Regions from separate parts of the Lysinibacillus sp. NPDC093216 genome, predicted to be linked through region 1. Evidence: riboswitches for the same ligand, from Rfam matches in the RefSeq annotation. Region 1 holds a riboswitch; each other region holds the start of a gene.
What was found. Region 1 has a riboswitch for cobalamin ahead of ACQKOG_RS12180 (hypothetical protein). Riboswitches for the same ligand answer to the same signal wherever they lie in the genome.
Positions count from the first base shown of each region.

Region 1 (3,201 bases):
GATGTAATATTTAACGATTTTCCGTCTACAAATATATTCCTTGTTTGAATGATTTATTGAATTGTTTCATACGGTAATTAATATTCTTTACTATTATAGACTAATATATGTTCCATCTAGTCACCTCCCATATACCAATAATTGTAATACATTACACTTAACTAATCAGTAATAGGATTTTGCTATACATACCACTTATTCGCCTTCATTCCCTGTACGGATAATGCTCCTGCAATAACTAGATTATCGTGATTTTTTTCTGTATTTCCTCGCTTATTACCTAACTTTCCATGTGTCTCTTCAAACATTTGCATCTGCTGTAAAGTCTGAATAACATAATATATTCCAGTTCTTATTAGTTTTTAACTCGGATTGTAGATACTCTTTTATTATTTCGTTATCCTCTTTCTCATTTTCACAGGTGTTAGGTGCTCCCACTCTTTATATAGTTGCTTTTTCGAAAGTATCTTCCAAGGATTAAACATCGTTTGTCCATGCTTATTAAAATATAGTTCTTCACCAATATGATAAGCTGCATGTTGAATAATACCATTTTCATCCTTCCAAATCACAATGTCGCCTTGTTGTATCCCTTCACCTAGGACCTCTTCATAGTTATACTGACTTAATTTTTCAAGAAATGTTTTTTGATATATCCATTCATAAATAAACCACTTTTGTTTCCCTTTTGAAATTGCAAACAAAACCGCTGCTAAACAATTTGCACCTTGACGATGCCCAAAAGTATTAGCAAATTGCTGTAGAAAACTAGGTAATGATTTTGGAGGTTCCTCACATTCTCCCTTATCCCACCATTCATAAACCATTGTTGTAAGTAACTGTTCTTTAAATGATTCGTCAAGACCTTCCCACATTGAACGCTGTATGATAACGTGCCCATTCTGTACATAACTCGAAGGTACTTTTTCTATCTCCTTTATAAATTTAACGGGGAGTACAAGCCCTCTTTCACATTGCACTTGAAAACTTAAAATCAATTGTTGGTCCTCTTTCGATTTGCTCTCAATCCATTCTTTTTCAGCAATAATTACATATTGTGCGTTCTTTATATTCCAGTATTCATAACTATTAACATAATTTAAATGCTGATATGTGCTGTGAGTATAAAACTCATCTATGGGCATTAACAATACATCTGTAAAGTCAATTTCATTAAGATGTTCTTCTGATAGAAAAAATAAATCTCTTTCAGGGACATAACTTTTCATCCATGACAGTAAGACTTTTTTTGTCGGTTTAATTATCATTATGTATTTCCCCCAACTTGAATTTTTTGGTTATTGTTTGAATAACTCTACTTGAACTTCTTCTATAACATGCCAAGGCCATTCAGAATCACTGGCTTTTGGGTCACTCACTTTCAACGCAAAAAAAGAACGACCAACAAACGAATTGAAACGTTGTTGATCGAGTTTATTAAAAGAATGAAACGTTTTTTATACTTTATGAATTTACAGGTGCGGGACAGTGTCGGATTTGCACCGACTTCCCTTTTCAGTAAATTGCACGCAATTTACACCTATTACTCTACGCTATTCAGTTGTCAAGAAACTGGAAAATACTAGATTTCTTTCCGTTAATAGTAAAGTACAGTATTTTTAAAGTCAATTGAGGCAATTAGATATTTTAAAACTACTCACTCAACTTCGGTGCTTTTCGTAGTTTAGTTGCTTGTTCGAATGAAAATGCAAGTTTTATTAGAACATCTTCACTAAATGCAGTTCCTGCGAATGTTATGCCAAACGGTCTCCCAGTTTTCATATACCCTGCTGGGACGGCAATAGACGGATAACCAGCTTTTGCACTAATTGTCGAACCTATATATGATGGAAAGATAATCGCATCCAATTCATATTTTTTTAATGTATAATCGATTCCTTGTTCTTGAGAAAAATACAAATCCTCTAGTTTTGCATTTAAATAGTCAGAGTCTCTTAATGTGTTCGATAGTTTCTCTCTCAATTCCAATTTATCCTGACCATATTTTAACGACTTTCCTTTTGAACGTTTATTAAATTGAATTAACTCAGAGATAGAATGCACAGGCATGTGGGAAGGTAGATTTACAAGGAAATTATTTAAACTATGCTTTAATTCGTATTGTGGTACTCCCCATTTCCAGTCTCTATGAAAAGAAGGGATTTCGATGCCTTCAATAATATCGGCTCCTTGATCTCTTAAAACCTGAATTGCATTATTAAAAAGTGTTTCATCATATTCCTCTGAGTCATAATAAGCTTTTGAGGCATTATTATAAACACCAATTCTAGCGCCATTTAATCCTGTGGCCTCTAAAAAAGGGGTGTAATCCTTATATAACCTTCTTTCACTTTTATATGTAGCGACGTCGTCTTGATCTACTCCTGTTAACACGCCCAATAAAATAGCTGCATCTGTTACTGTTCTAGCCATTGGCCCTGCTGTGTCTTGAGAGTATGTAAACGGAATAATGCCCTGTCGACTAATGAGCCCAACAGTCGGTTTTATGCCAACTACTGAATTTGTAATAGCTGGACTTAAAATCGAGGCGTCTGTCTCAGTTCCAATTGATAAAACTGAAAAGTTCGATGCAACTGCTACCGCTGACCCTGAGCTAGATCCTCCCACATAAAGTTCTGGATCGCCATAAGGATTTAGTGTTTGGCCACCTCGAGAACTATAACCCGCCCACATCGTACTCGACATAGCGTTTGCTAATTCAGTCATATTTGCTTTCCCTAAAATAACAGCCCCTGCTTCACGAAGCTTTTTTACTAGAAATGCATCCTGCTTAGCTAAATAATTTTCCAATGCTATTACGCCTGCACTAGTGTGCATAAAATCTTTCGTTTCGATATTATCTTTTAAAACTACCGGAATTCCGTGTAAAGGCCCTCTAGCCCCTTTTGTTAGTCTTTCCTCATCTAATGCTTCAGCAATAAATATCGCTTCAGGATTAATTTCAAGCATAGAATTAATTTTCTGTCCGCCTTGATCATACTTAGCAATTCTGTGCAAATAATACATAGTTAATTCTTTTGATGTTATATCACCTTGTACCATAGCTGTTTGAATATCGATTACTGACAATTCTTCTTTAAGAAAACTATTAAAATTTATACCCATTTTCAAATCCCCCTCTTTCAATATTATACCAAAAAGGGAAACTTGTGCTTAAATTGTTTTTTTAACTATTGAAAT
Region 1 is NZ_JBNNVB010000009.1:42,246-45,446, forward strand. It holds gene ACQKOG_RS12175 (hypothetical protein) at 183-308, opposite strand; gene ACQKOG_RS12180 (hypothetical protein) at 390-1,268, opposite strand; cobalamin riboswitch at 1,345-1,559, opposite strand; gene ACQKOG_RS12185 (amidase family protein) at 1,654-3,126, opposite strand.

Region 2 (3,201 bases), on a different contig from region 1:
TGTATTCTTAAATATGACTGGAAGTGTTTTGAAATTATGAATAGTTTTGTTAATTTATCTTCTATATTTTTCAAAATGGAAATAAGAAATAAACAAGCGGTTATTATGAGTACGGTGTTCCCTATTCTAATGATGGCTTTAATGGGTACAGCAGGGAAAGACGCTGCAAGAGAGGGTATGTCATATATGTCCTATATTTTCCCTGGTATTCTAGGGATGGCTTATGGAGCTATAGGTCTTATAGCTTTACCCGTTATGATTGCTTCGTATAGGGAAAGGGGTATTTTTAAAAAAATTAAAGTTACTCCAATCTCTACATCAAAAATAATGGTATCTATTTTCAGTACACAGCTTTTCATTATGGCTATACAAACAGTTATTATTTTGGGCATTAGTGTTTTCATTTTTAATGTTCAATTAAATTTTAATTCAATTTATACTCTTTTATTAATTCCATTGTTATTAATGGGTGGTCTTAGCTTATTAGCCATCGGTTTAATAATCGGAATTTACGCTAATAACGCAAAAAATGCCACAACTATGGGGAATCTTTCAAATCTAGTTTTCATTTTTTTAGGTGGTACTTTCTTCCCGAGCGATGTGTGGCCAAAATTTCTAATGCCATTTGTTTATATTAATCCACTTAATTATATTATTGAAGCTATTAGAAAAACACTGATCTTCGAGACACAAAATCTCAACACTTATCTGACTGAATTATCAGTAATAACTGCTATAGCAGTTATTACTTTAGTATTTTGTGTTAAAGTTTTTAAATATGAATAATTAAGCATATTTATTTACTTAAATAACAATGAAGCTTGAAAATTTAAAATGTTGACACAATGAGCGCTTTGCCGTAGATTTAAAGTAATTGCATAAAAGCGTTAGGTGCCCACTGCGGGAGAATAGGGAATAAAGTGAAAAGCTTTAGCGGTCCCACCACTGTAAAAGGGAGTTTCATAGAGAATGCCACTAGCGTCTTGCTGGGAAGGTTCTATGAAATGTTGAAATTGAGCCAGGAGACCTGCCTATCTGCTTCGGTTATATAGACGATGGAAAAGTCTGTAGTTTATTTGTTATGGAATAAACTACAGGCTTTTTATTTTTTTCTCTAAATCATTCTTCGAGTAACAAGGGCAAAAAAGAAAGGGGAAATTTTCATGCAATTATTACAACAAACGATTCAAAACATTCAAAGTGCTGACTACAAAATGATGGAGAAGGCAAGGGAACGCATAGATGCACTTTGCAAGCCTCCTGGAAGCTTGGGGAAACTGGAGGCTCTTGCTGTACAACTATCTGGAATTACAGGAGACCTATTTCCTGCGATTGATAAAAAGGCGATAATTGTCTGTGCAGCAGACCATGGTGTTTGTGATGAAGGGGTAACACCTAATCCACAAAATGTGACGGTCTTTCAAACATTAAATTTTCCTAGAGGAGGAACAGGTGTCTGTGCTATCGCAAAAATCACAGATGCAAAAATTGTCACAGTAGACGTTGGTGTAAAAGAGGATATTCCACATGATGCTGGTGTTATCATAAAAAAAATTAAATATGGCACGGACAATATGGCAAAAGGTCCTGCTATGTCAAGGGAAGAAGCCATTCAATCTATTGAAGTAGGAATTGAGGTAGCAACGGAAGAAATCAAAAAAGGAATCAATGTACTCGGGACAGGTGAAATGGGCATCGGTAATACAACGCCGAGTGCTGCCATATTATCGGTTCTTCACGAATGTCATCCAAATGAAGTGACAGGCTTTGGTGCAGGAGTAGGACCAGGGGGGATTGCACATAAAGTAGAAGTCATTCACAATGCTATTGCATTAAATAAACCAAATCGCGATGATGCTATTGATATTCTTGCAAAGGTCGGTGGATTAGAAATAGGCGCTATGGCTGGAGTAATACTTGCAGCCGCCGCACATCGTAAACCTGTTGTTATTGATGGTTTTATTTCTACCATCGCTGCCCTTATCGCATACGAACTCGAACCAAACGTAAAAGACTATATCATTCCTTCACATGCCTCAGAAGAACCAGGTGCAAAAATTGCTGCTGAAATGCTCGGAGTTGAACCGATGTTGCTGATGAATATGCGATTGGGTGAGGGCTCTGGTGCAGCTTTAGCCTTTCCTATTTTAGACGCAGCATGTTCTATGATGAAAAATATGGCTACTTTAGAAGAAGCTATGTTGCTGTTGAAAAATTAACTTTAGCTGCTGCTGTGGATGCACGGAGTTTGTGATAAATAAGGAATTTATAAATTCAAAAAAAGCCCAAATCAGATATTTGGGCTTTTAAATTATGCAACAGTATAACTATGCTCGATTCAACCTCCGTAACGGTAAACGCCATTTCTTCATATATGAAAGTATTCTTAGTACTGTGATCACACCAAATAATACATATAAAAAGATATCCCCTGTAAAAAGTTGAAGTCCGATGATAAGCCCGGCTAATGCTGCCCAAACGCCATAGACTTCATCACGAAGAACTAACGGTTTACGTCTAGCTAATAAATCGCGAACAATTCCACCACCTGACCCTGTTAAGACAGCAGCTACAATAACGGCACTAATAGGCATGTCGAGCTTCACAGCATAAAGGGCACCTTGAATCGCAAATGCCGATAATCCGATAGCATCAGTGAAATTGCCCCAGCGATGCCAATGCTGAATGAGACGATGTGGAAATAAGAAAAAAATTGTAATGGCTGCAATGGCGATTTGAAACATCATATCTTGACCCCACAATGTTGTTACAGGTAAACCTATGAGTAGATTTCGTATAGCTCCACCGCCGAAAGCAGTTACGATACCGAGTATATAGACACCGAATAAATCGTATTCTTCCTCCATTGCAATTATTGCTCCAGAAATTGCGAAGGCAATTGTTCCAATGATACTAAAAACCTCCCAAGCCAACCCTTTCACCCCTTATGTGAATAAATCATTTCATGTTGTTGTAGATTAGTTACTAGAAAATATTAAAGTTACCTTTTTGTATCTAGAAGTTTTTGCAAAGAAAAGCATTGACTTTTGATTCGGAATTATCAGATATTAAATACCTTATTATAACAGAATTAAATAGATTTAGTTGGTCATTTAGCTTAGTGCCTAATGAAATTAGCAAGCTTTGCAGGCAAGCTCACAAATTGATAAGATAAGACTTGAACAAATGTGAAATGGAGAA
Region 2 is NZ_JBNNVB010000001.1:100,079-103,279, reverse strand. It holds gene ACQKOG_RS00560 (ABC transporter ATP-binding protein) at 1-40, shown strand, start outside; gene ACQKOG_RS00555 (ABC transporter permease) at 37-786, shown strand; cobalamin riboswitch at 873-1,049, shown strand; gene cobT (nicotinate-nucleotide--dimethylbenzimidazole phosphoribosyltransferase) at 1,164-2,219, shown strand; gene ACQKOG_RS00545 (trimeric intracellular cation channel family protein) at 2,328-2,933, opposite strand.
Region 2: another riboswitch for cobalamin. It lies ahead of cobT (nicotinate-nucleotide--dimethylbenzimidazole phosphoribosyltransferase); the one in region 1 lies ahead of ACQKOG_RS12180 (hypothetical protein).

Region 3 (3,201 bases), on a different contig from region 1:
TTTCATTAAAAGTTGTGGTTGGGGTAAAAGCGGCGACACCTTGGGATTAGCGGCTTATCGGACGCCTCCAGGAAGCTTTGCTCTGTGCGAAAGCGACAAAGCACCCAGCCGGAACGGAAATCAACCACACGTTATAATGAATAGCCAAATATTAAAGGAATGAGGAAATGGGATGGATCGACAAAGATTGATGAAATTGACGCTCACTGCCATGGTTGCGGCAATTTGTGCAGTAGGTGCAGTCATTAAAATTCCAACATTTATTTCAACTGCAGCGCTTGACTCTGCACCTGCATTGTTGAGCGTTGTCTTTTTATCTCCAGTATTAGCTGGGGTTTCGGGAGTCATTGGGCATTTTATCTCAGCCTTAACTACTGGCTTCCCTCTAGGGCCACTACATATTATTATCGCAGTAGAAATGTTTATTGTTGTATGGGTCTTTGGGGTCATGCATAAAAAAGGAATGCATTTCTGGAAATGGCCCGTGGCACTTATTCTAAATGGTGTTGTGGCACCTTTACCATTTTACTTTATCATTAGTCCGGCATTTTACTGGGCGTCACTGACTAGTCTTCCATTGGCAACACTCGTAAATCTGGTGATCGTTGCAATTGTGATGCCAATTCTGTCAAAGGTGTTTGTGCGTAAGGAAGGTCGAGTACATTGAGAAATGCAATAAAAATAGGTGAGCTGTTTGCTACAACAGATAATGCCGCAGCCATTGGCGAAAAACCACAAGATGTTGTGTCTGCTCCAGACAAACTAACGGCATACTTCACGGCGCGTGTTACTTTTTTAGAGCAGCTTGCTGCAAATGCTTTACCAAACCATATTTTACTCGCTAATTTTTCAGGAGATGCTGCATGGTCTCGTTATGTTGCAGGCATTCAGCAGGTTTTTGATGAGGCGGGGCTTAATTGTCCACCGATAGACGGTAGTACAGAGTCCAATATGCCGACTCTACAATCAGGATTATCTATAACGATGCTAGGTGAACAGCAAAAACACACAGCAACTAAGTATGAACAGCTTAGTTGGTACACCTATGGATTACCGCTTGTAGGCAATGAAATCCTTGCTCAGCCTGAAGATGTCGCACAGCTCCAACCTATTTTTCAGGCGTGGAAAGAGGGGATTGTGCAGCAAGTATGGCCAGTTGGATCAAAAGGTCTACAAGCAGAATTTACCCGCCTTTTTAGCGAGCAACAGGTCAAAAGTTCGTTAGATGTTGAGAAATCGGCTGGTCCATGTGCAGTAGTTTTGCTAGGAATACAGCCTGAAAAAGAGCAGCTAGCACAAAAAAAATTTCCTAGAAATTTTGAAAAACTACGTAAAACTGCATTGTAATTGGGCTTGCTTCGAGAAAATGTAGCACTTTATAACTTGCAAGGGGCAAATCGCCTATTGCAACAATAAACACAATATGTTAGATTTGTTTAGGAGTTAAAACACAATATATAGTATTTTGGACGAACGGTACCAATATGGTTTAAAAGGGAATTCGGAAAAAGAGTCATCTTAGGCCGAAGCTGTCCCCGCAACTGTAAGTGCTGACAAATGATGAGTAGGCCACTGTGAAGAACGGGAAGGTGATCATTTGGAGGAAGCATGAGCCAGGAGACCTGCCGATATGTTCAAGACAGCAACACATTCTTCGGGGATTGAGAAGTGGAGGCGAGAGATTTGTTCACTTCTTTGTGCGCTTATCCTTCATTTCCATTTCCGATTTTACTGCGATCACGTAACCGATAGATGTTGCGTGATCGCTTTTTGTGTTGCTGGAGAAGGAAAGGGAGAGAATGTGTACATGACAATTCAAATCGAACAGCAAATGACTAAGCTCAAGAAAAGTTACACGGAGGATGAACTCGAAAGTTTTGTGAGGTTATCGGATCGATGGCTACGAAAAAACGACAATGCCACATTTGAAGCATGGGCAGATGCGATGATTTTACAAACGCTTAGCCTCATTGATGAAGAGGAGCCATACTGGACATTTGTCGCAGCTCAAATTTATTTAGAAAAATTATATGACCAATTTGCGATGCGTCGTGGTGTCTCAGTGAAAGATGTTTATAAGGTTTTCCCAGAACATTTAGCACACTATACAGAAGTTGGTTTGTATCATGAAAGTTTAACAACAAAGTATAGTGAGCAGGAGCTTCAGGAACTCGCTTCTTATTTAGAATCAAGTCGAGATGAGTTGTTTACGTATATAGGTTTAAAAACATTAATGGACCGCTATGTAGTCCGTGATTACACGAAAACACCGGTGGAATTACCGCAGGAACGATGGATGGTCATTGCGATGACTCTGATGCAGGATGAAACAGAAAATCGTTTAGAAAAAGTACGTGAATCTTACTGGGCAATGAGTAATTTATATATGACTGTTGCCACACCAACATTATCAAATGCAGGTAAAACACATGGACAGCTATCAAGTTGCTTTATCGATACAGTAGATGATAGTTTACAAAGCATTTATGACACGAATACAGATGTCGCAACATTATCGAAGTACGGCGGTGGTATTGGTGTTTATATGGGTAAAATTCGTAGCCGAGGCTCATCTATTAAAGGCTTTAAAGGTGCATCAAGTGGTGTTTTACCATGGATTAAACAACTTAATAATACGGCGGTTTCAGTCGATCAGCTTGGTCAACGACAAGGCGCTATTGCTGTCTATTTAGATGTTTGGCATAAAGACGTCTTTACGTTTTTAGATTTACGCTTAAACAATGGGGATGAGCGTTTGCGTGCTCATGATATTTTCACAGGGCTATGCTTACCGGATTTATTTATGGAAACGGTAGAAGAGCGCGGGGAATGGCATTTATTTGACCCACATGAAGTGCGAGAAGTTATGGGCTTTTCACTAGAGGATTTCTATGATGAGAAAAAGGGTGACGGCTCTTTCCGTACTAAATATGAGGAATGTATCGCCAATCCATTGTTAAGTCGTGAAGTTGTACCAGCCATTGATATTATGAAGCGTATTATGCGCTCTCAGCTTGAAACAGGCGTGCCGTTTATGTTCTATCGAGATGAAGTCAATCGCATGAATCCGAATAAGCATGAAGGGATGGTTTACAGCTCGAACCTGTGTACAGAAATATTCCAAAATATGTCAGCTACTGAATTTGAGTCTATTACCCTTGAAGATGATGTCATCGTAACACGTCGCAAGCCTGGAGATTT
Region 3 is NZ_JBNNVB010000015.1:81,823-85,023, reverse strand. It holds gene ACQKOG_RS16600 (ECF transporter S component) at 173-667, shown strand; gene ACQKOG_RS16595 (hypothetical protein) at 664-1,347, shown strand; cobalamin riboswitch at 1,458-1,645, shown strand; gene ACQKOG_RS16590 (ribonucleoside-diphosphate reductase subunit alpha) at 1,808-3,201, shown strand, end outside.
Region 3: another riboswitch for cobalamin. It lies ahead of ACQKOG_RS16590 (ribonucleoside-diphosphate reductase subunit alpha); the one in region 1 lies ahead of ACQKOG_RS12180 (hypothetical protein).

Region 4 (3,201 bases), on a different contig from region 1:
ATGTAAGGTATAGCATCAATTATCCATATAATGATTGCCATCGTTATAGCGTATTTCGCTTGGATTCATAGAAGGCTAATTCCGATTATAAAGCTAACATGTAAAATGTGTCTTTTATAGCCGAAAGAAATGTTTCCTTGCATATTGATACTCATTTCTGATAATTTTGAAATATAATAATTGGGACCTTACTTTGAAATTAAAAGTGTTTGTGACTTTAGTTTCGTAGTAGTAAAGTAACGAATGATAGAAATTAATACAATACTTACAAGTTTACCATTTTTACGTTCTGAAACAATAAAGGTAGGGATGAATCATGGAAAAAGAGATTTTGCAACTTTTTAGTAATTTAACAGAGCGTGACCTTGATATTCAATACAAATCATACGAAGAATTAATGAAAATTATGCAAGAACCAGTTGATTGGACATATTCAGTTTGGGAACAACTTGTTCAAGCTCTTACATACAAAAATGGACATGTACGTGCAAGTGCTGCACAATTTTTATGCGCATTGGCAGCAAAAAGTGATCCCGAAGAAAGAGTATTAGAGGACTTCTTAAAGATTTGGGCAGTAACGTATGATGAAAAAACAGAAACTTCGAGGCATACTTTGCAGGCGATTTGGAGAATAGGTTTAGCAGGGCAGGTACAAAGAGATTTAGTCGTGTCATATTTGGCGAAAAGATTTCAAATATGCTTAGACGAAAAGCACCCGACATTGATACGCTATGATATTATTGTATCTTTTAAAAAGCTATTCGATGCAACGAATGACCCAAAACTACTAGAGATTGCTCGACGTTTAATTGAAGAAGAAGAAGATGTTAAATGCAAAAAGAAATATAAGAATGCCATCCGTTAAAAGATGTAAAATAGCTGTTTTTTTGCGCATGCTTTCGTTGAGAGATAGCTTTTATAACATCAATCTATGAAATATAACAAATACCTGCACGAGCATGTGAAATGCCCGTGGGGTAACGAATACACCCGCGTGCATAAGGTGATACCTGCATGATCTTTATCCATCGTATTTGTTTATTCTAATTCCACAGCTATTTTTTCCTATTAATCTATGTTAAACTGCTAAACAAGTGAATAATTCTTGCAGAATAAGGGTGCTAAACTATAGCATAATCGGGAATTCGGTGAAAAACCGAAGCTGTTTCCGCAACTGTAAGTACAGGAATCATAAAGATATACCACTGTCGAATTATCTGATGGGAAGGTTTTTATGACTCACAACATGATTGAATGTAGTGAACTGTACAAGCCAGGAGACCGACCTTTGTTTGAACGTATGATAACTCTTCGGAAGCTAGGAGAATATGCGGCAATTACATAGGCTATGTTGTGTCTATACGACACTATTATGTTATTTTCGTTGTTTCCTTAGGAGTGGGAACAACGTTTTTTTTATGTACACTTATCTTTCACCTGCTGGAATCCTAAGAAGGTGTGAATAAAGTAAGAATTTTTCACGAAGGAAAGCGGGGACTTAGATTTGAAAAAAGATGCACGTTATTCTTGTTATCCATTTATGCGTGAAAAGGCATCAACGGTAGATTTTGAAATTCGAACAGATAGCCTTACAACACATATTGGCGTCGCTTTGGTGGCGGTAAAAAAGGAAACGGTAGAGGTAGTAGTAGATGATTTACTAGCCATTTTACCAATGGCTTACCATGTAAATGGCTCAGTACGAGGTAAATTGGCGGTAACTGAAGATAATTTGACTTGGCTAAGTAATCGCTATGATTTCTATGTTAGTCATGTTAAGGATGAAATACAAAACTTTGTATTACCTCAAGGGACAGAGGCTGCTACTGCATTACATTTATGCCGTAGTGAGGCGAAAAAATCATATCGCGTTTTGCACAAAGTATCTGAAGAACGGGAAGTACCTGCTATTCTCTTTGATTATTTAGGATTACTAGCCAATGTCTTTTTTGTAATGGTTGTCTTTATGAATCAGCAGGCTGGTATTGCTGAAATACCGTTTATTAGTAAGTCATACCCGATGAAAAAGAAAAAGGAGAATCAATGAAATGAAGAAAATGTTTAAGCTACAATGGCTTTCTGTGTTAATGTTAGCACTCGTTTTAGTTGGCTGTGGCGCGAAAGAGGATATTAATAAAGAGACTATTTCTAAGGAAGATCAACAAGTTGAGAAAACTAGATATAAAGTTAAGGATGACCGTGGCGTAGAAGTAGAGTTTGCTGCCGCACCTAAAACTATTGTTTCATTGCAACCAAGTAATACAGAAATTTTATTTGCTCTAGGTGTGGGGGATAAAATCGTTGGTGCAACTGAATATGATACGTATCCGGAAGAAGCGCAAAAAATTGAACGTGTTTCTGATTCTGTAAAATTCAATAGTGAGCGTAATTTAGCGTTAAAGCCAGATGTCGTTATTGCCTATACAACTGGAGGCGATGAAGAAAATTTAAATGCCTTAAAAGGTCTCGAAGATGCAGGTATTAAAGTGTTTGCCATTCAATCGGCTAAAACATTTGATGATGTGTACGGGGATATCCAACAAATCGCAACAGTTATGGGAATCAAAGATAAAGGCGACAAGTTAAATGATGATATTAAAGGTAAAATTGCAGAAGTCCAAGCAAAAGTTAAAGATGTGAAAGAACCAAAAAATATCTATTTAGAAATTAGTCCGAAGCCAGACATATATACACCTGGTTCTGGTACATTCCAACAAGAGATTTTAGATGCTGCAAATGTTAAGAACGTTTTTGCTGACCTCAAAAGTTGGGCAAAGGTATCTGAGGAAGATATTATTGCAAAAAATCCAGATGTCATTTTAACAACCGTAAACTATGGGGAAAACCCAACGGCAGAAATCCTCTCTCGTGATGGATGGAATTCAATCACTGCCATTCAAAATAAAGCGGTGTATTCTATAGACACTGATATTTCAAACCGTCCGGGTCCGCGTATTGGCGAAGCTGTTGAGTTAATAGCAAAAGCAGTTTACCCTGAGTTATTTAAATAGTATTTTGGAGCTGTCCTTTATCAAGGGCAGCTTTTTTGATGGATAATAGTGAAATGTCAGGGTAAAAACCCGTTTCTCTTCGGTGAAGAAGTGTCGGTTGGAGTGGATAACTGATCCGCTTTGAAGAGAAAGTGATCGGTTGGAGTGGATAACTGATCCGCTTTGAAGAGAAAGTGATCGGTTGGAGTGG
Region 4 is NZ_JBNNVB010000003.1:112,775-115,975, reverse strand. It holds gene ACQKOG_RS05200 (hypothetical protein) at 317-865, shown strand; cobalamin riboswitch at 1,099-1,304, shown strand; gene ACQKOG_RS05195 (hypothetical protein) at 1,505-2,047, shown strand; gene ACQKOG_RS05190 (ABC transporter substrate-binding protein) at 2,049-3,011, shown strand.
Region 4: another riboswitch for cobalamin. It lies ahead of ACQKOG_RS05195 (hypothetical protein); the one in region 1 lies ahead of ACQKOG_RS12180 (hypothetical protein).